DNA from 4 places in the Streptomyces sp. NPDC046859 genome. Region 1 is predicted to be linked to each of the others. Evidence: riboswitches for the same ligand, from Rfam matches in the RefSeq annotation. Region 1 holds a riboswitch; each other region holds the start of a gene.

Region 1 (4,807 bases):
CATCGCCGCGTCCATCGGGGACAGGGCCGCGTCGGACTCCTCCCAGGCCGCCCGCGAGGACGTCAGGCACAGCCCCTGCAGCACGGGCACGTCCAGCTCGGCCAGCCTGCCGATGTCCCACGCCTCCTCGTCGCCGCCCGCGGACGCCTGGGAGGCATGGGTGCCGCCCGCCGCGAGGACGGTCGCGACCAGGGCGTCGGCCCGGCCCAGGATCTCGTACAGCCCGGCGTCCGCGCCGCGCAGCGAACCGCAGTACACGGGCAGCGCGTTGGCGCCCCGGGCCTCGATCGCGTCGCACAGGGTGTCCACGAACGCGGTGTTGCCGCTGAGGTGGTGGGCCCGGTAGAAGAGCACGCCCACGGCCGGCCGGCCCTCCACCCACGGACGTGAGCCGTGGACGCCGTACTCCGGCATCGGCCGCGGCTCCAGGAACCCCTCGCCCGTCAGCAGCACGGTGTCGGACAGGAACCGGGCGAGCTCGGTGAGGTTGGCGGGACCACCCGCCACCAGGTACTTCAGCGCCTCCGCCACCACGCCGGCCGGCACCGACGACTCGGCCATGAGTTCCGCGTCCGGCACGGACTCGCCGCCGAGCAGCACCGTCGGCACCCCCGACGCCTTCAGCACGGCGAGCCCGTCCTCCCAGGCCCGCTTGCCACCCAGCAGCCGTACGACGGCGATGTCGGCGCCCTCGATCAGCGCGGGCAGCTCGGAACCGACGTCCAGGCGGGTCGGGTTGCCGATCCGGTACGCGGCGTCGCCGGCGCGTGCCGCCAGCAGGTCCGTGTCGGCGGTCGACAGCAACAACACTGTGCTCATGCGGGCGCTCCCGGGGGGATGAAGGGCAGTCCTCGCGGCGCGCCCGACTCGATGAGCCGCCACAGCGCGTCCGTGTCCGCGTGTCGTTCGATGAGGTCGCCGAGCCGGTCGAGCTGCTCCTCGCGCAGCGCGGCGAACGAGGTGCCGGGCGCCGGCACGAAGCGGCGGCCCGCGGCGGCCGCCACCTCCCGCAGGAAGGCGCGCCGGAAGGCGTCCGACTCGAGCGAGCCGTGCCAGTGGGTGCCCCAGGTCTGACCGACCCGGCAGCCGTCCAGGAAGGGTTCGCCCGCCAGGACCTCGGCGACCCCGTGGTGGATCTCGTAGCCCTCGACGCGCTCGCCGAGCGCTTCACCGGCGGGCCGGGTCAGGGTCTTCTCGCGGGCGAACCGCACCCGCACGGGCAGCAGGCCGAGGCCGTCGACGTGACCGGCACGGCTCTCCACGTCGTCCTCGATGTGCTCGCCGAGAAGCTGGAAGCCGCCGCAGACACCGAGGATCGGGCGGCCCTCGGCGGCCCGGCGCACCAGGGCCTGCGCGAGACCCCGCTCCCGCAGCCATGCCAGGGCGCGGACGGTGCCCCGGGTGCCGGGCACCACCACCAGGTCGGCGTCGGCCAGTTCCTCCGGCCGGTCCACGAACCGCACGACGACGCCCGGTTCGGCGGCGAGCGCGTCGACGTCCGTGAAGTTCGACATCAGCGGCACCGCGCACACGGCGACCCGCAGCACGTCCTCGCCGACCGGGGCGGCCACCTCGGACTCGCGCACCGCCCCGCGCAGCGACACCCGCAGGCCGTCCTCCTCGTCGATGCCGAGTCCGTGCCGGAAGGGCAGGACGCCGTACGTCCGCCGTCCGGTGAGGCCGTGCAGCATGTCGAGGCCGGGTTCGAGGAGCGAGACGTCGCCGCGGAACTTGTTGACGAGGAACCCGGCGACCAGCTCCTGGTCCTCGCGGGACAGCAGCGCCACGGTCCCGAAGAACGAGGCGAAGACACCGCCCCGGTCGATGTCGCCCACGACCAGCACGGGCAGCCCCGCGCCGCGTGCGATCCCCATGTTCACGATGTCGGTGCGCCGCAGATTGATCTCGGCCGGGGAACCGGCCCCCTCGCAGATCACCGCGTCGTACGTGGCCCGCAGTTCGGCGAGGGAGTCCAGCACGGTGCCGAGCAGCCGCTGCTGCCGTCCGCCGTGGTAGCCGCGTGCGCTCATCTCGCCCACCGGCCTGCCCAGCAGCACCACCTGACTGCTCTGGTCCCCGCCCGGCTTCAGCAGGACGGGGTTCATCAGCGCGGTCGGCTCGATACGGCACGCCTGGGCCTGCATGGCCTGCGCCCGCCCGATCTCCGCGCCCTCGCGGGTGACGAACGAGTTCAGCGACATGTTCTGCGCCTTGAAGGGCGCGACCTTCACGCCCTGGCGCACCAGCCACCGGCAGATCCCGGCGGTGACGACGCTCTTGCCGGCGTCGGAGGTCGTGCCGGCGACGAGCAGCCCGCCCTTCACGAGACACGTCCTCTCGCCCCGCGCCGCCCGAGCAGGAGCCGCGCCCCGGCGCACACGCCCAGGGCGAGCACCCCGACCCGCTGGGAGAGACGCACGGCCCGCTCGATGTCGGCGACCCGGACGGCCCGTCCGGCGGCGCCGTTCAGCACGGGCCGGTGCTCCACCCGCCCGCCGTACGACAGCGTCCCGCCGAGCCGCACCCCGAGCGCGCCCGCGAACGACGCCTCCACCGGGCCCGCGTTGGGGCTGGGATGCCGGTGCGCGTCCGCGCGCCAGGCCCGTACGGCGCCCCGGGGGTCGCCCCCGGCGACGGCGGCCAGCGCGGCGGTCAGCCGGGCACCCGGCCAGCCGGCCACGTCGTCGAGACGGGCCGAGGCCCAGCCGTAGCGGCGGTACTCGGGGGAGCGGTGCCCGACCATGGCGTCGAGGGTGTTGACGGCCCGGAACCCGGCGAGGCCCGGCACGCCGGCGACGGCTCCCCACACCAGGGCGCCGACCACGGCGTCCGAGGTGTTCTCGGCGACGGACTCCACGACCGCCCGCGCGATCCCGTCGGCGTCCAGCGCCTGCGGGTCGCGGCCGCACAGATGCGGCAGCCGCGCCCGCGCCGCCTCGACGTCGCCTGCCTCCAGGGCACGTCCGACGGCCCGGGCCTCCCGGGCGAGCGACGTGCCGCCGACGACGGCCCAGGTGACGGCGCCGGTCAGGGCGACGGAGGCGGCGGGGGAGGGGCGCACGGCACGTGCGCCCAGCGCGGCGGCCGCCACGGCGCCACCGGCGCACACGGCGGTGTGCAGCACACCCCAGGCGCGGTGGTCGCGCCACAGCACTCGTTCCACGGCGCCCGCGGCACGTCCGAACGCGGCGACCGGATGCCCACGGCGTGGATCGCCGAGCAGCAGGTCACCGAGGAGTCCGGCGGCGGCGCCGTACGCGAAGACGCGTTCGGCACGCATGGGGTTCAGCCGGTGGTGGCGTCGGACAGGGGTCCGGTACTGCGTGACGAGCGGCAGGCGAGCATCGCGTGATGTCCTCACTCAGGGTGTCCACGCCCTGGTTCGACGAGACCGGCGGCGAGAGTTCCTGGCTCCCGGGGGTTACTACCCCGGTGACAGTGGCGGGACCGCGCCGGATTCGCACCGGCTTCCTCTTCTGCCGCCGTAGATGGCTCCGGAAGTCCACCATGGGTCGCGACGGCCGTCAACTTGCCTGTGACCTGCGACGGGAGAGTGTGCGCAGGCCCACACACACCGAAGGTGCGCGACGGTGTCCCGTCACGCACCTCAGGAGTCGCGCGCCGTGCGTCAGGCCACGATGAGATAGATGCCGTACGCCACGGCCGCCGTGCACGCCGCGAAGCACGCGTACGCGCCGGTGACCGCGAGCGCGGCCGAGTCGCCCTGGGCGACCGCCCGTTCGCGGCGCGAGAGGCCCGCGATGCCGAGGGTGAACAGGCCCACGAGGGCCACCGTGACGACGAGACTGACACCGAAGACGGAGCCGAGGGACGCCCAGTCGATCTTCATGCTGCTTCCTTGTGTTGCCGGGAGGGGGGACCGGGGGTCACACGCCGGCCTTGGAGGGCTCGGCTCCGGATGCCGGTGCGGGGAGGGTGACCGCGAGGTCCTCGGTCACCGTGCCCGCGGGAGGCGGGGTCACGGCGGCCATGGCGGTGGTGACCACGCCGGCGGGCTCGTCGTAGTCGGTGACGTTGGTGTGGTCGATGACCTCGCGGCGGGAGATCTTCCAGATGGCGGCGCTGGAGGCGACCAGGAAGACCGCGACGGCGGCGGTGCCCCAGTCGCCGAGACCCGTCACGTACTCGGCGAGCGCGGCGACCAGCGCGGCGGCCGGCAGGGTCAGGCCCCAGGCGACGAACATCCGGGTGGCCGTGGACCAGCGGACCACGCCGCCCTTGCGGCCCAGACCGGCGCCCATCACGGAGCCGGAGACCGAGTGCGTGGTGGACAGGGAGAAGCCGAGGTGGGAGGAGGCCAGGATGACCGTCGCCGCGCTGGTCTGGGCGGCGAAGCCCTGCTGCGGCTGGAGGTCGGTCAGGCCCTTGCCCATGGTGCGGATGATCCGCCAGCCGCCCAGGTAGGTGCCGAGCGCGATGGCCAGGCCGGCGGAGAGGATGACCCAGGTGGGCGGGTCCGAGTCGGGGGCGAGGGTGCCGCCCGCGACGAGGGCGAGGGTGATGATGCCCATGGTCTTCTGGGCGTCGTTGGTGCCGTGGGCGAGGGAGACGAGGCCCGCGGAGGCGATCTGACCGGCGCGGTAGCCCTTCTTCGCGGCCTGGCCGTCGGCCTTCCTGCCGAGCGTGTAGGTGAGCCGCGTGGCCAGCAGGGCCGCGACGCCCGCGACGATCGGGGCGGCGACGGCCGGGAGCAGGACCTTGGTGACCAGCACGTCGCCGTGGACGGCGCCGACGCCCGCCGAGGCGATGGTGGCGCCGATCAGGCCGCCCATCAGGGCGTGCGACG
Region 2 (4,807 bases), on a different contig from region 1:
ACTTGGAGTTCTTCGGGTCGAACTGCTTCACCAGTTTCGCCCACAGCAGGCGCGCCGCGCGCAGCTTGGCGACCTCCATGAAGAAGTTCATGCCGATCGCCCAGAAGAACGACAGCCGGGGCGCGAACGCGTCGACGTCCAGGCCCGCTTCACGTCCGGCCCGGATGTACTCGACGCCGTCCGCGAGCGTGTACGCCAGCTCCAGGTCGGCCGTCGCCCCGGCCTCCTGGATGTGGTAACCGGAGATGGAGATCGAGTTGTAGCGGGGCATCCGCTGCGAGGTGTACGCGAAGATGTCGGAGATGATCCGCATCGACGGCTTCGGCGGATAGATGTAGGTGTTGCGGACCATGAACTCCTTCAGAATGTCGTTCTGAATGGTCCCGGCCAGCTTCTCGGGCGGTACGCCCTGCTCCTCCGCCGCCACGATGTACAGCGCGAGCACGGGAAGCACCGCGCCGTTCATCGTCATCGACACGGTCATCTTGTCCAGCGGGATGCCGTCGAACAGCTGCCGCATGTCGTAGATCGAGTCGATCGCCACGCCCGCCATGCCGACGTCACCGGTCACGCGCGGGTGGTCGCTGTCGTACCCCCGGTGCGTGGGCAGGTCGAAGGCCACCGACAGGCCCTTCTGACCGGCCGCCAGATTGCGCCGGTAGAACGCGTTGGACTCCTCGGCGGTGGAGAAGCCCGCGTACTGGCGGATCGTCCAGGGCTGGTTGACGTACATCGTCGGGTACGGGCCGCGCAGATACGGCGCCACACCCGGGTACGTGCCCAGGAAGTCCAGGCCCTCCAGGTCACGCCCGGTGTACAGCGGCTTGACCGCGATGCCCTCGGGCGTCTCCCACAGCGGCTCGTCCCCGCCGGTGGCCTGCTTGACGGCCGTACGCCACTCGTCGGAGCCGCCCGCCGCGTCCGGGGTCCCCAGTTCGATCCCGGTGAAGTCGGGGATTCCCATCAGGACACTCCCATGCGGTCGAGGGTGGCGGACAGGACGGCGACGGCGTCACAGCCCGCGAAGACATGGCCGTCGACGCCGGGGTGGTCCCCGGGCCGCCCGGCGAGGAACACATGCGAGGCGCCGGCCGCCTTCAGCCGCCCGGCGGCCTCGGCCGCCTGCTCCTCGTACACGGCGTCGCTGGAGCACAGGCACGCCTCGGTGGCGCCGCTCTCCTCGAAGGTGCCCTCGGTGACGGGCTCGATGCCGCCGGCCTGGAAGAGGTTCGAGGCGAAGGTCAGGCGCGTGGTGTGGGCCGCGGCCGGGCCGAGCGCAGCCAGGTAGATCCGCGGCCGGGCGCCGGTCGCGGCCAGATGCGCGTCGGACCGGGCGCGCAGCGCCTCGTACGCCTCGTCGCGGCGCACGCGCGGCAGGCCCCCGGACGGCGGCTCGGGCGCGGGCTCGCGCACCACGGGCTGCTCGGCGAGATGCGGGAACTCGCTGACACCGGTGACCGGTTCGCGGCGCTTCGCCAGCTTGCCGGTGCGCGCCTCCCAGGTGGCGGCCAGGTCGTCCCGCAGCCGGCCCGAGCGCAGCGCGGCGGCCTGGCCGCCCGCCTGTTCGATCTGCCGGAAGAACTCCCAGCCCGCGTGGGCGAGTTCGTCCGTCAGCCGCTCCACGTACCAGGAGCCGCCCGCCGGGTCGATGACCCGGGCCAGGTGGGACTCCTCGATGAGGATGGTCGAGGTGTTGCGCGCGATGCGCCGCGCGAACGCGTCGGGCAGGCCCAGCGCGTGGTCGAAGGGCAGCACCGTCACCGAGTCGGCGCCGCCGACGCCGGCCGCGAGCGTGGCGACCGTCGTGCGCAGCATGTTCACCCACGGGTCGCGGCGCGTCATCATCACCGGCGAGGTGACGGCGTGCTGCACCTGGGCGCTGGGCGCCCCGGACACCTCGGTCACCCGCGCCCACATGCGGCGCGCCGCCCGCAGCTTGGCAATGGTCAGGAACTGGTCGGCGGTGGCCGCGTAGCGGAACTCCAGCTGGGCGGCGGCCTGTTCGACCGTCAGGCCGGCCTCGGTGAGCTCGCGCAGATACGCCACACCGGTCGCCAGCGCGGAACCGAGCTCCTGCGCGGCCGAGCCGCCGGCCTCGTGGTACGGCAGGGCGTCCACGGTCAGCGCCCGCAGCCCCGGGTACTCCTCGGCGCACCGCCGGGCCAGCACGGCGGCCGGCGCGAACGGGAGGGACGTGCCGGTGCGGGCCTCGTGGCCGAGCGGGTCGGCGCCGAGGTTGCCGCGCGCCGCGTCCTTGGCGACGCCGCGCTCCGCGTACAGGTCCAGCAGGGCGTGTGCGGCGGTCTCCGTCCCGGCGCCCGCGTCCAGGACGACCGGGGCGAGGTCGAGGTAGACGCCGTCGAGGGCCCGGCCGAGGGAGGACACCGGGATGCCGGCGTCGCCGAGGACCAGCCAGAGCGAGGTGACGCCGTTCTCCAGGTCCGCCAGCACCACGCCGTCCGCGGCCGTGGTGTGCCGCTGCCGTACGTCCCAGCCGCCGGCCGTGTTGCCCTCGGGGCGCCCGCCCCGGACGAACGGGGTGAAGCCGGGCAGGCCGGGGTCGGGCGCGGCGTCGCGCGCGGTGTACAGGGGGCGGGAGCGCATCCCGTCCTCGAGTGGGGTGGACAGGGCGTCCTCGGCAGCCGTCCCCGACACGTCCTTGCCCGCCTTGCGCAGCACACCCTCCACCAGGTGTTGCCACTGCTCATGGGTTGCGTCAGGGAACTCGGCGGCCAGCGAGAGCCCGTCGTCAGGCAGGACCGTCATGCTCGGATGCTAGGTCAGATCGCCAAAGGAGCAGCAGGGGGCACGGCTGTGACCTTGCCCTCTTCCAGATTGTGACCTGCGTCTCCGCACTCCTCCGCGGCCTGCGCGGGCACGACGGAGGAGCCGCTCGCGGCCCCGACTTGATAGCCTCGCGGAGCTGGTCGAGCCCCTTGCGGGGCCAGGGAATCCGGTGCGAATCCGGAACTGACGCGCAGCGGTGAGGGGGACGGGCGGGGCAGGCACGCCACTGGGAGACCGGGAAGGCGCCCCGCCGGGACGAACCCGAGTCCGAAGACCTGCCGGCACCTCCGCGCCACCGGGCGGGGAGGACCTCCGCAGGCCGGCTCCGCGTACGAGCCCCGACCCGAAGGCAGTCATGCCCGTACCCCCGCCCCCGCCGTCGTCCGAGCCGCCGCTCCCGGACCGGCGCCCCCCGTCCCCGCCCTGCCGGGTCGTGCTCTGCCGGGACTGCTGCTGCGGCAGCCCGAAGGTGGCCGGTGTGGACCATGCCCGTCAGGCCGCCCGGCTGAGGGACAGCGTGCCCGTACGCGTCTCGGACTGCCTCGACGTCTGCGACCACGCCAACGTGGTCGTCGTCCAGCCCTCCGCCGCGGCGCGGGCGGCGGGCGCCCGCCCGGTCTGGCTCGGCCTCGTCAACGATCCGGACGCCACCGAGGACGTCATCGCCTGGGTCCGGGCGGGTGGCCCCGGCGTCGCCCCCTGCCCGGAGATCCTCGACCTCCACACCTTCCCCCCGCCCTCGTCCCGCGCCCCCGGGAACGGCTGACCATCCGCTCGTCGCGGCGGTGACGGGTTCAGGCGTCATCCTGGCGGCGTCGCGCGCAGGTGGTCGCCCACCGGTGCGGGCAGGCCGGCGAGAGTCCGCGTGGGGTGGCGGCCCGGGTCAGGCGGCCTGGCCCGGTCCGCCCGACCTCCACACCTTCACGCCACCCTCGCTCCACGCCCCCATGAACGGTTGAACATCGAACGGGCGGTCACCTGATACCTCCGAGGATGCCCCGGCCTTCAGGCCTGGAGGAATCGGACCCCTGCGGAGCAGGGCGAGGAAGGAGCCATCGCCGTCAGGGCGATTGGTCGTCGCCGTCCATGGTGGTGAGGGCGACCTCAAGCAGATGCAGGATCTCGGAGTTGACCGAAGCCCAGCCGCTCCCGGCCACGGGCCGTGTCCTCGGCGTGGACTGGGGCGTCAAGGAGACCGCGACCACCACGTCCGACGCCCACGACCTCCCCCACACCCAGCATGGGAAGAACGCCGCACACAAACTCGCCTGCTACCAGCGGATGATGGCCCGCCGCAAGCCCGCACGCGGGCAGGCCGCGTCCAAGGGCTACCGGCAGGCGCAGCTGCGGGCCGCGAAGCTGCACAAGAAGGTCGCCCGGCAGCGGCAGGACACCGCCCGCAAATGGGCCAAGTCCGTGGTCCGCGACCACGATGCGATCGCCGTCGAGGACTTCCGGCCGAAGTTCCTCGCCAAGTCCACGATGGCGCGCAAGGCGGCGGACGCCGCGATCGGCGCCACCAAGACCGCCCTGATCGAGATGGGTCGCAAGCACGGGCGGGACATCCGCCTCGTCAATCCCGCACATACCACCATGGACTGCGCGTCGTGCGGAGCGAGAACCAAGCACGCACTTCCTCTTTCGGAACGTACCCACACCTGCACCGCGTGCGGAGTCGTATCCCCCAGGGACAAGAACTCCGCCCGCGTGATGCTCGTCCGGGCTGGTCTCAACCCGGCTGGTGCCGAGGGCGTAAGACCTCCGGGAGCGCTGCTCCCGGAGGCAGCCTGAGCCAGGAATCCCCTCCCTTCAGGGAGGGGAGGATGTCAAGGAAGATCGGACGGACCCGTCCGCGCCGACCGCGAGGTGACGCCCGCCATGTTCACCACCCGTCCCACCCTCCAGGGCACCTTCGGCATGGTGTCCTCCACCCACTGGCTGGCCTCGCAGTCCGCGATGGCGGTCCTCGAGCGCGGCGGCAACGCCTACGACGCCGCCGTGGCCGGCGCGTTCGTGCTGC
Region 3 (4,807 bases), on a different contig from region 1:
GGGCAAGGGCACGTTCGTCGCCAAGCCGAAGGTGTCGCAGGCGCTGCAACTCACCTCGTACACCGAGGACATGCGTGCCCAGGGCCTGGAGCCGACCTCACAGCTGCTGGACATCGGCTACATCACCGCCGACGACCGCCTGGCCGGCCTGCTCGACATCACGGCCGGCGGCCGGGTGCTGCGCATCGAGCGGCTGCGCATGGCGAACGGCGAGCCGATGGCCATCGAGACCACGCACCTGTCGGCCAAGCGCTTCCCCGCCCTGCGCCGGTCGCTGGTCAAGTACACCTCGCTCTACACCGCGCTCGCCGAGGTCTACGACGTCCACCTCGCCGAGGCCGAGGAGACCATCGAGACCTCCCTGGCCACCCCCCGCGAGGCGGGCCTGCTCGGCACCGACGTGGGCCTGCCGATGCTCATGCTGTCCCGGCACTCGCTGGACCGCGACGGCCAGCCGGTGGAGTGGGTGCGGTCGGTCTACCGCGGCGACCGGTACAAGTTCGTCGCGCGGCTGAAGCGGCCGCAGGACTGAGCGGTAACGCCGCTGCTCAACGGCCCTGTGCCACGCACACGATTCCTCCACAACCGAACAACGGTCAAGGCCTTCCGCTGCGGTCGCGCCGTCACCTACATTGCCCGGGCATTTCACAGGCGATCAACAAGGGGACGGAGCCGTCAGATGTCAGATGCCCCAGAAGTGAACAGAGGCGTGGTGACACCGACCCGGGTGGTCATCGGCCTCTGCCTGGCCGCGCCCTTCGTGGCGATGCTGTGGGTGGGTTCGTACGCCAAGACCGACCCGGAGTTCATCGGCATCCCCTTCTTCTACTGGTACCAGATGCTGTGGGTGCTGCTCTCGACGCTGCTGACGATGACGGCGTACAAGCTGTGGCAGCGTGACCAGCGCGCCCGCGCCTCGCGGAAGGGCGGTGCGGCGGAATGAACGACGGCGTGAACGGCGTCGCACTCGGCGTCTTCATCTTCTTCTTCCTGGCCGTCACGGTCATGGGCTTCCTGGCCGCGCGCTGGCGCAAGGCCGAGAACGAGCACAGCCTCGACGAATGGGGCCTGGGAGGCCGGTCGTTCGGCACCTGGGTCACCTGGTTCCTGCTCGGCGGCGACCTGTACACCGCGTACACCTTCGTCGCGGTCCCGGCGGCCATCTACGCGGCCGGCGCGGCGGGCTTCTTCGCGGTGCCGTACACCATCCTGGTCTACCCGCTGATCTTCACGTTCCTGCCGCGGCTGTGGTCGGTCTCGCACAAGCACGGCTATGTGACGACCTCGGACTTCGTGCGCGGACGGTTCGGCTCCAAGAGCCTGTCGCTGGCCGTGGCGGTCACCGGCATCCTGGCGACGATGCCCTACATCGCGCTCCAGCTCGTCGGCATCCAGGCCGTCCTGGACGTGATGGGCGTCGGCGGCGGCGAGAGCACCCACTGGTTCGTCAAGGACCTGCCGCTGCTCATCGCCTTCGGTGTGCTGGCGGCGTACACCTACTCGTCGGGACTGCGCGCCCCCGCGCTGATCGCCTTCGTCAAGGACACGCTGATCTACCTCGTCATCGCGGTGGCGATCATCTACATCCCGATCAAGCTCGGCGGCTTCGACGAGATCTTCGCCAAGGCGGGCGACGCCTTCGCGCAGACCAACCCGGCCACCGGCGCGCCGCGCGGTGCGCTGGCCCCGGGCGAGGCGGGCCAGTGGACGTACGCCACGCTGGCGCTGGGCTCCGCGCTCGCGCTGTTCATGTACCCGCACTCGATCACCGCGACGCTGTCCTCACGCAGCCGTGACGTGATCCGGCGCAACACCACGATCCTGCCGCTGTACTCCCTGATGCTGGGCCTGCTGGCGCTGCTCGGCTTCATGGCGATCGCGGCCGGGATCAAGGTGCAGAACGGGCAGCTGGCGATCCCGCAGCTGTTCGAGAACATGTTCCCCGACTGGTTCGCCGGCGTGGCCTTCGCGGCCATCGGCATCGGGGCGCTGGTACCGGCGGCGATCATGTCCATCGCGGCGGCGAACCTGTTCACCCGCAACATCTACAAGGACTTCATCAGGCCCGACGCCACGCCCGCCCAGGAGACCAAGGTCTCCAAGATCGTGTCCCTCCTGGTGAAGGTGGGCGCGCTCGTCTTCGTCCTCACCATGGACAAGACGGTCGCCATCAACTTCCAGCTGCTGGGCGGCATCTGGATCCTGCAGACCTTCCCGGCCCTGGTCGGCGGCCTGTTCACCCGCTGGTTCCACCGCTGGGCGCTGCTGGCCGGCTGGGCGGTCGGCATGCTCTACGGCACGGTCGCCGCGTACGGGGTGGCGTCGCCGACGCAGAAGCACTTCGGCGGCTCGGCCAAGGAGATCCCGGGCATCGGTGAGATCGGCTACATCGGTCTGACGGCGTTCGTGCTCAATGTGCTGGTCACGGTCGTCCTGACCTTCGTCCTGAGGGCCGCGAAGGCGCCCGAGGGCGTCGACGAGACGAAGCCGGAGGACTACACGGCGGACGCGGGTGACCCCGGCGTCCAGGTGGAGCTGCCGCCGGCCACGGCGGGCTCGGCCCACTGAACCACCGGCACACGGCGGGCCGTCGGAGAGATCCGGCGGCCCGCCGCCGTGTGCGCGGGGGTTGTCCCGTCGGCGACGCCGGGGCCCGGCCTGACCGGCGGGACACCTCCTACGGCAGACTCGCCGTATGGACATCGTGATCCGGCAGGCGGACCCAGGCGAGTACGGCATCCTCGGCGAGATCACCGCACGGGCCTATCTCCAGGACGGCTTCCTCGACTTCGGCGAGAGCGACGACTACCTCGGCGAGCTCAAGGACGTGGCCAGGCGCGCGGCGGCCGCACAGGTGCTCGTGGCCGTCGAGCACGACCGCGTCCTCGGCGGCGTGACCTTCGTCCCGGACGGCGGCCCGATGGCCGATCTGGCCCGCCGCGGCGAGGCGGAGATCCGTATGCTCGCCGTCGACCACGCGGCCCGGGGCCGTGGAGCCGGCGAGGCGCTGGTCCGCGCCTGCGTCGACCGCGCCCGCGCCACGGAGGGGTGTGTGCGGGTGATCCTCTCCTCCCAGTCCACCATGCACTCCGCCCACCGCCTCTACGAGCGCCTGGGCTTCGTCCGCACACCGGACCGGGACTGGAACCCCCTGCCGGAGCTGACCGACCTCATGCTCATCACCTATGAGTTGACGCTCTGACACCAGTACGCCACAACATCTAGGGGTGGCGCGGCGGGCGAGCACAAGATGTATGCTCATGCTCGCTGTCGCCGCAGGGGAATCCGGTGCGAATCCGGAACTGTCCCGCAACGGTGTACCTGTGCATGTCGCGTGCACATCGTCAGTCCGAGGACCTGCCGACAGTGCGTCCCGGCCACCCCCGGCCGGTGCGCTCCGACGTCCGGGCCTCGGGGAATGGGCCGGTGGACGCGACGCCCCGTGCGCTCGTGAGCTGCCCCCTGCCTCCGCGAGGCCCAGTGCCGAGCGAGGGAGAGCCTCACGTGACCATCGCGCCAGCCGAACCGGCCTCAGCGGCGGCCGAACCGGAGAACGACGGTCCCGGTGCCGCGCTGTTGCGGACCCTGACCGAGCTGACCGCCGACCTCCCCGACGCCGACCCCGGCCGGATCGCCGGCGCCGCGCTGCGCGGCCGGTCCGCCCGGGCCGACGAGACGGAGCTGCGCGAGCTCGCCACCGAGGCGGCGGCCGGGCTCATCTCCGAGGACCCCGCGTACAGCAGGCTGGCCGCGCGGCTGCTCACCCGCTCCATCGCCGCCGAGGCGGCCTCGCAGGGCGTCACGACCTTCACCGAGTCGGTCGCGACCGGGCACCGCGAGGGCCTCGTCGCCGACCGGACGGCCGCGTTCGTCCGGGCGCACGCCGGCCGGCTCGACGCGCTCGTCGACCCCGCCGCCGACGACCGGTTCGGCTACTTCGGCCTGCGCACCCTCCACAGCCGCTACCTGCTGCGGCACCCGCACACCCGCAAGGTGATCGAGACGCCCCAGCACTTCCTGCTGCGCGTCGCCGCGGGTCTCGCCGCCGACGACACAGCCGGAGCGGTGGACGAGGTCGCCGCGCTCTACCGACTGATGAGCCGCCTGGAGTACCTGCCGTCCTCCCCCACCCTCTTCAACTCCGGCACCCGGCACCCCCAGATGTCGTCGTGCTACCTCCTGGACTCCCCCAAGGACGAGCTGGACTCGATCTACGACCGCTACCACCAGGTCGCGCGCCTGTCCAAGCACGCGGGCGGCATCGGTCTGTCGTACTCCCGCGTCCGGGCCCGGGGTTCGCTGATCCGGGGGACGAACGGGCACTCCAACGGCATCGTGCCGTTCCTGAAGACGCTGGACGCCTCGGTCGCCGCCGTGAACCAGGGCGGCCGGCGCAAGGGCGCCGCCGCGGTCTACCTGGAGACCTGGCACTCCGACATCGAGGAGTTCCTGGAGCTGCGGGACAACACCGGTGAGGACGCCCGCCGTACGCACAACCTGAACCTCGCGCACTGGGTCCCGGACGAGTTCATGCGCCGGGTCGAGGCCGACGGGCCGTGGAGCCTGTTCTCCCCCGCCGACGTGCCCCACCTGGTCGACCTGTGGGGCGAGGAGTTCGACGCGGCGTACCGCGAGGCGGAGCGCGCGGGGCTGGCCCGCAAGACCCTCCCGGCCCGTGAGCTGTACGGCCGTATGATGCGCACCCTCGCGCAGACCGGCAACGGCTGGATGACCTTCAAGGACGCCGCCAACCGGACCGCCAACCAGACCGCCCTGCCCGGGCACGTCGTGCACTCCTCCAACCTGT
Region 4 (4,807 bases), on a different contig from region 1:
GCGAAGACGTTCTCGCCGCCGGCCAGGCGGATCAGCTCGGTGCCCAGGCTCTTGCCGCCCGCGGTGAATGCGGCCTTGTCGCCGCTGTCGTAGACGAAGACGGGCACCTCGGGCTCGCCTTCGACCGTGCCTGCGGCCTTGCCGACGCGGCCCCTGAGTTCGGTGACCAGCTTGTCGGCCCGGTCCGAGACACCGAAGATCTTGCCGATGGTGCGGATCTCGTCGTAGGTGTCCTCCATCGTCACCTTCTTCTTGCCGCAGTACTCACGGTTGAGGTAGGTGTCGATGCCCGCGTCGGCGAACGCTGAGCGGGAGCGGCCCTCCTTCTCGGCGAAGGCACTGCCGTAGCCGCCGTAGACGAGTTCGGGTTCGGCATCCAGGACCTTCTCGAACGACGGTTCCTTGCGCGCCAGTTCGGGAACCGCCTCGTAATCCTTCTTCAGCTCGGGCAGAACCGCGGAGTCGGGGAAGGCCTTGCCGACCATGCGATCCTTCAGGCCGAGGGCGAGCATGAGTTCAGCCGGGTGCTGGTGGATGGTGACCACCCGTGACGGCGGCTTGTCGTACGTCCTCCTCACGCCGCAGTTGTCGATGGTGACCGGGAAACCCGCGGGCACGGCCGCGGTCGCCTTCGCGTCCCCGCCGCTCTCGTCGGCCGCACCGCAGCTCGTGGTCAACAGCACTGACGACAGAGCCACGGCAGCGGCCGTGGCACGAAGGAGCCCGCGCGTGCGGGCAGGGGTGAACAGCTGGGACACGTGAAGCCTCCTGGAGTCCGCGCTCCTCGGATCGGGCCCGCGACGGACCAGTGTCCTGACTCCCGGATCGACGCTTCCTCCGCCTTCCCGCGCGGCGCGCAGTGGCGTGTCGGAGGGGCGCTCCCCGGTCACAGTGGCGGGACCGTGCCGGATTCGCACCGGCTTCCTGTCTCCCGTCGCGGCGATGACCAGGTGATCTTACGATTCCCCGCGTCGCAGGCAAAAGGGCGCGCGGACCCGGCCGTGCGCACCACGCCTCCCTCACGCTTCGCGGACGGCCCGAAGGGTGAGTCGTTCAGCGCTCTCGTCGTAAGGGCGCCCCTCGAACCCGCCGAAGACCTGCCCGCGGCCGAACCCCGCCTCCTCGGCCATCCGTCGCCGCTCCGCCGCGCTGTGCACCCTGAGAAGCCGTGCCGCCGGGCCAGAACCGCCTGGGCGGTTTCCGGTACGGGCGTCAGCGCCGATCGCGAAGCGCGGCGTCACCCTGGCCGTCGCCTTTCCACGGTGGGGGACGGCGGGTTCGGGGTCTGCGTGTCGTCGAGGTCGGCATGGGGGTCGGCCTCCGTTGGCGGCGCTGTCCGGGTGGTCCTCGTCTCGCGGACTCGGTGGGGGGAGTGCGGCTTGGGCGGGCGGGTGGATGAGGCGAGGCAGGTTTCGTCTGGCGGAGACGTCGGCGCTTTCTTGTGTCGATGGTTTGACACAAGTTTTCGCAGCAGGGCATCTTGTATCCATCGTTTGGTACAAGGTGCCTTGGGGGATCTTCACGTGCTCGACACCGTCCCGCTCCAGTCCCGGTTCCTCGACCACGCCGACCATTACGCCCGATGGTCCGGCCTGGCGATCGGCTTCGAGTTCGGGCCGGGCGACCACCGGCAGCGTCGCGACCGTGCCTGGGCCATCGTGGGAGCCTGGGGACTGCTGGTGTCGTGTCAGGTCCTTCTCGTCGTACTGATGCTTCTCGTCGCGCTCACGGACGGGCCCTGCGCCGGCCCGCTCGGCGCGGTCACCATCGTGGTGATCTGCCCCCTGGGTCTGCTGAGCGTGTTCACGTTCGGATGGTCCGTGCTCACCGTGGTGGCGCCACGGGCGGTGGACGACGGTGTGGCGGACGAGGGGAGTGGCGACGATGAGTGAACGCACCGTCCGTGTCGACACCACCAGCCAGGTACCGCCGTACGAGCAGATCCGTGCCCAGTTGGCCGCGCTCATCCGTACCGGCCGGCTGGCCGAGGGCGAGCGCCTGCCGACCGTTCGGCAACTCGCTGCAGACCTCGGTCTGGCGCCGGGCACCGTGGCCCGTGCCTACCGCGAGCTGGAGGCCGCGAGATTGATCCGGACCCGCCGGGGCGCGGGTACCCGGGTGGCCGAACTCCCGGCCGCGCACGGGCACGATGTCCATCAACTGGACACGCTGGCACGCGACTTCACCTCGGCAGCCCGTGCACTCGGCGCCGGCACCGAGGACATCCTGACCGCCGTCCGCAACGCTCTGGACTCGGGGTCCGAGCCGGTCAAGGCAAAGGACCACAGCGCAACTGAGGGCGTCAAACCGACGGAGGCGTCGGCGACCATCCCGGGCACGGGCGTGCGTGGCAGGTGAAGTCGAGGAGCCTTGCGCGCTGTTCAGTGCGCAAGGCATGCGCTGCTCCGCCGCAGGCGTGGGCTGGGGCGCTCCGTTCGGCGGCCGGTTCACATCCGCAAGAGGTCCGTGCGTGCCCTTTCCTCTTCGGGAACTTCGGTGGAGGCGTGGACAACATCGTCGGCCGCACCTCCGCTCAGGGGTCACGTCATGTCCGCCCTGGACCGGGCCACACAGGCCGAACCGGTCCCGTCGGCAGCTCCGGAACTTGGCCGTTCGCCCGTCCTGCTGCACGACCTCGCCCGGACGGTGACTGGCGCGCAGGCTTTCCCCTCGCGCCCGGTAAGGGCCGGCCGACGCACGGCGACGACACGATGAGCCCGGACTCCGACGTGCAGGACGTCCTGCTGCGGAGGCTGCCAGGCTGATCATGATGCAAGGCCATTCCACCCCCCGGAGCTCGGGTGCCGTCACCACGTCCGGCGGATTCGACACCTCGACCGTACGGAACCCCTGCCGCTGCCCGCTGGTCCGGACAGCGACGGAATCGCCAGGCAGCCGAAGGCAGCCGATGTACTGCTCAGAAACCTCCTGCCATGCCTTGACCCGACGTCCGATCCCGCGGCTCCCCGCCGGTCGGTCATGATCGATGCCCGAGGTGGCCCGCTTGACATATTTCGGACCGGTGTGAGGCTGAAGGAGATACGGTTCCGCTCGACCGTCGCTTTCACGAAGAGCCCGACACCCGACAAAGTCGCCCACCGGGTCCAGTCACCCACCAGGTCGCGGTGGCGAATGTTGAATCTGACCCGTGTTCCGCAGGGGGACAGCTCCGGACGCGAAGTGAGGCGATCGAATGGACCGGGTTCCCGAGGTGGCCGTGATAGGAGCCGGCATCGTCGGTCTCTGCACCGCCTACGCACTGGCCGAGCGCGGAACGATGGCGCGAGTGTACGAAAGCGGCGTTCCAGGCCACGGACAGTCCAGCGGCCAGTCCCGCATCTTCCGCCACGCGCACGACGACGCCCGCCTGGTCGAATTCACCCGGCAGGGCCGCGCCGTCTGGGACGAGTGGGCCGACCGGTTGGGCACCGAACTGATCTCCCAGGACGGAGTGGTCGCCCTGGGCGATCCCGTACCTAGGAGACTGCGCATTCTGCAGGATGTCGGCGGCATACCGGTCCGGCCCGTGGACAGCGCCGAGCTTCACACCCGCATGCCGCTGCTCGCCGACTACAGCGGTCCCGCGATGCTCGATGAGGACGGCGGCGCCATCCGCACCCGTGTCGCGATCGAGAGCCTGGCCGACGCACTGGGTGACGCGGTGGTCACCGACGAGGTCATCTCCCTGCATCCGACGGGTCACGGGACGGTGGAAGTGCTCAGCGCCGGCGGCCGCGCAGAGTACGCGTCGGCGGTGGTGTGCGCGGGCCTGAGCACCGCGCGACTGGCACGCAACGTCGGGCTTTCGCTGCCCGTACAGCCGGCAGCCCACGTCCGCCTCACCTTCCAGGTCAGGGGAGCGCCCCCGGAACGGGTCGCCTGTCTGCAGGACAGCAGCGGCGACTTCGGCGAGGTCGGCGTCTACGCCGCCCCCTACCCCGGCAACAGCCGCTATGCGGTGGGACTCAGCCAAACGGTCGAAGTGCGGGAGGACGGCAGCTTCGCCGACCCCAACGCACTGGTGGCTCTCAACGACCGCGCCCGCGCGTACGTCTCCCGCGCATTGCCCGGTCTCGACCCCGAGCCCGTCGAGTACCTGCACTGCTGGGTGACAAGTCTGCCGTGGAGCGAAGACGGCATGGCGGTCTGGGAAGCCGACGGGATCTTTTTCGCCGCCGGGCACAACCTGTTCAAACAGGCACCTCGACTGGGACGGGCATTGGCCGGCGCCGCCATGGCCGAAGAACTCGAGGAGAACCTGCGGCCGACGGCAGCACTCGGCCAGCCCCGCTGACCGCCCCGCCGGTCGGCGCATCCCGCTCCGACGACGTGGTAGCCACGAGGGGCGAGGAAGCATGCCACGACCTTCCCCTGGACCGACTGGCTCGGGCCTATGCAGACCGCATCGACCTTGTGCCCCAGAACGCAGGACTACCGTGATCTCCAGCAACCAGAAGACCTGCGCTCTTACCTGTACGGCCGGAGCCCGTACGAGCCCAAGCGGGTGACAATCCCGCCGTGAACGCCGTCATCTGCTACCGCGGGCTCATGCCCGCCCGGGGCGACAAAGCTCAGGTGTTCGCGGCGCCGTAGTGCAGGACGTCGCCTTGTGGAAGCAGGTACCCGATGTCCCGCGTCTTCGGCATCCTTCCCGCCAGCGTCGACGCGTCGGTGCAGCCGGAGACCTCGAAGCCGCCGATCCCCAGGCTGAAGGCGGCGCTCGTGAAGGTCTCGGCCCCGACGGCAGCCAGCCATTCGTCCATCACGTCAGACCTGAAGAACGGCCTACCGTCCCAGTAGGCGACGC

Evidence for each region. Region 1 has a riboswitch for cobalamin ahead of ABZ899_RS09950 (cobalamin biosynthesis protein). Riboswitches for the same ligand answer to the same signal wherever they lie in the genome.
Region 2: linked by a shared signal. The riboswitch ahead of ABZ899_RS07685 ((2Fe-2S) ferredoxin domain-containing protein) and the one ahead of ABZ899_RS09950 (cobalamin biosynthesis protein) in region 1 are both predicted to bind cobalamin.
Region 3: linked by a shared signal. The riboswitch ahead of ABZ899_RS12775 (ribonucleoside-diphosphate reductase subunit alpha) and the one ahead of ABZ899_RS09950 (cobalamin biosynthesis protein) in region 1 are both predicted to bind cobalamin.
Region 4: linked by a shared signal. The riboswitch ahead of ABZ899_RS31205 (ABC transporter substrate-binding protein) and the one ahead of ABZ899_RS09950 (cobalamin biosynthesis protein) in region 1 are both predicted to bind cobalamin.

Annotation. Positions count from the first base shown of each region.
Region 1 covers NZ_JBEYXR010000005.1:356,099-360,905, forward strand. Annotated here, with positions in the region: gene cobN (cobaltochelatase subunit CobN) at 1-819, opposite strand, end outside; gene ABZ899_RS09945 (cobyric acid synthase) at 816-2,324, opposite strand; gene ABZ899_RS09950 (cobalamin biosynthesis protein) at 2,321-3,280, opposite strand; cobalamin riboswitch at 3,379-3,522, opposite strand; gene ABZ899_RS09955 (hypothetical protein) at 3,629-3,850, opposite strand; gene ABZ899_RS09960 (inorganic phosphate transporter) at 3,888-4,807, opposite strand, start outside.
Region 2 covers NZ_JBEYXR010000004.1:297,591-302,397, reverse strand. Annotated here, with positions in the region: gene scpA (methylmalonyl-CoA mutase) at 1-964, opposite strand, end outside; gene ABZ899_RS07690 (methylmalonyl-CoA mutase family protein) at 964-2,766, opposite strand; cobalamin riboswitch at 2,908-3,085, shown strand; gene ABZ899_RS07685 ((2Fe-2S) ferredoxin domain-containing protein) at 3,143-3,553, shown strand; partial or broken gene ABZ899_RS07680 (transposase) at 3,922-4,578, shown strand; gene ABZ899_RS07675 (gamma-glutamyltransferase) at 4,666-4,807, shown strand, end outside.
Region 3 covers NZ_JBEYXR010000007.1:95,833-100,639, forward strand. Annotated here, with positions in the region: gene ABZ899_RS12755 (GntR family transcriptional regulator) at 1-532, shown strand, start outside; gene ABZ899_RS12760 (DUF3311 domain-containing protein) at 680-943, shown strand; gene mctP (monocarboxylate uptake permease MctP) at 940-2,568, shown strand; gene ABZ899_RS12770 (GNAT family N-acetyltransferase) at 2,696-3,202, shown strand; cobalamin riboswitch at 3,220-3,380, shown strand; gene ABZ899_RS12775 (ribonucleoside-diphosphate reductase subunit alpha) at 3,505-4,807, shown strand, end outside.
Region 4 covers NZ_JBEYXR010000030.1:52,870-57,676, reverse strand. Annotated here, with positions in the region: gene ABZ899_RS31205 (ABC transporter substrate-binding protein) at 1-758, opposite strand, end outside; cobalamin riboswitch at 807-928, opposite strand; gene ABZ899_RS31200 (hypothetical protein) at 1,524-1,892, shown strand; gene ABZ899_RS31195 (GntR family transcriptional regulator) at 1,885-2,358, shown strand; gene ABZ899_RS31190 (FAD-dependent oxidoreductase) at 3,194-4,294, shown strand; gene ABZ899_RS31185 (hypothetical protein) at 4,572-4,807, opposite strand, start outside.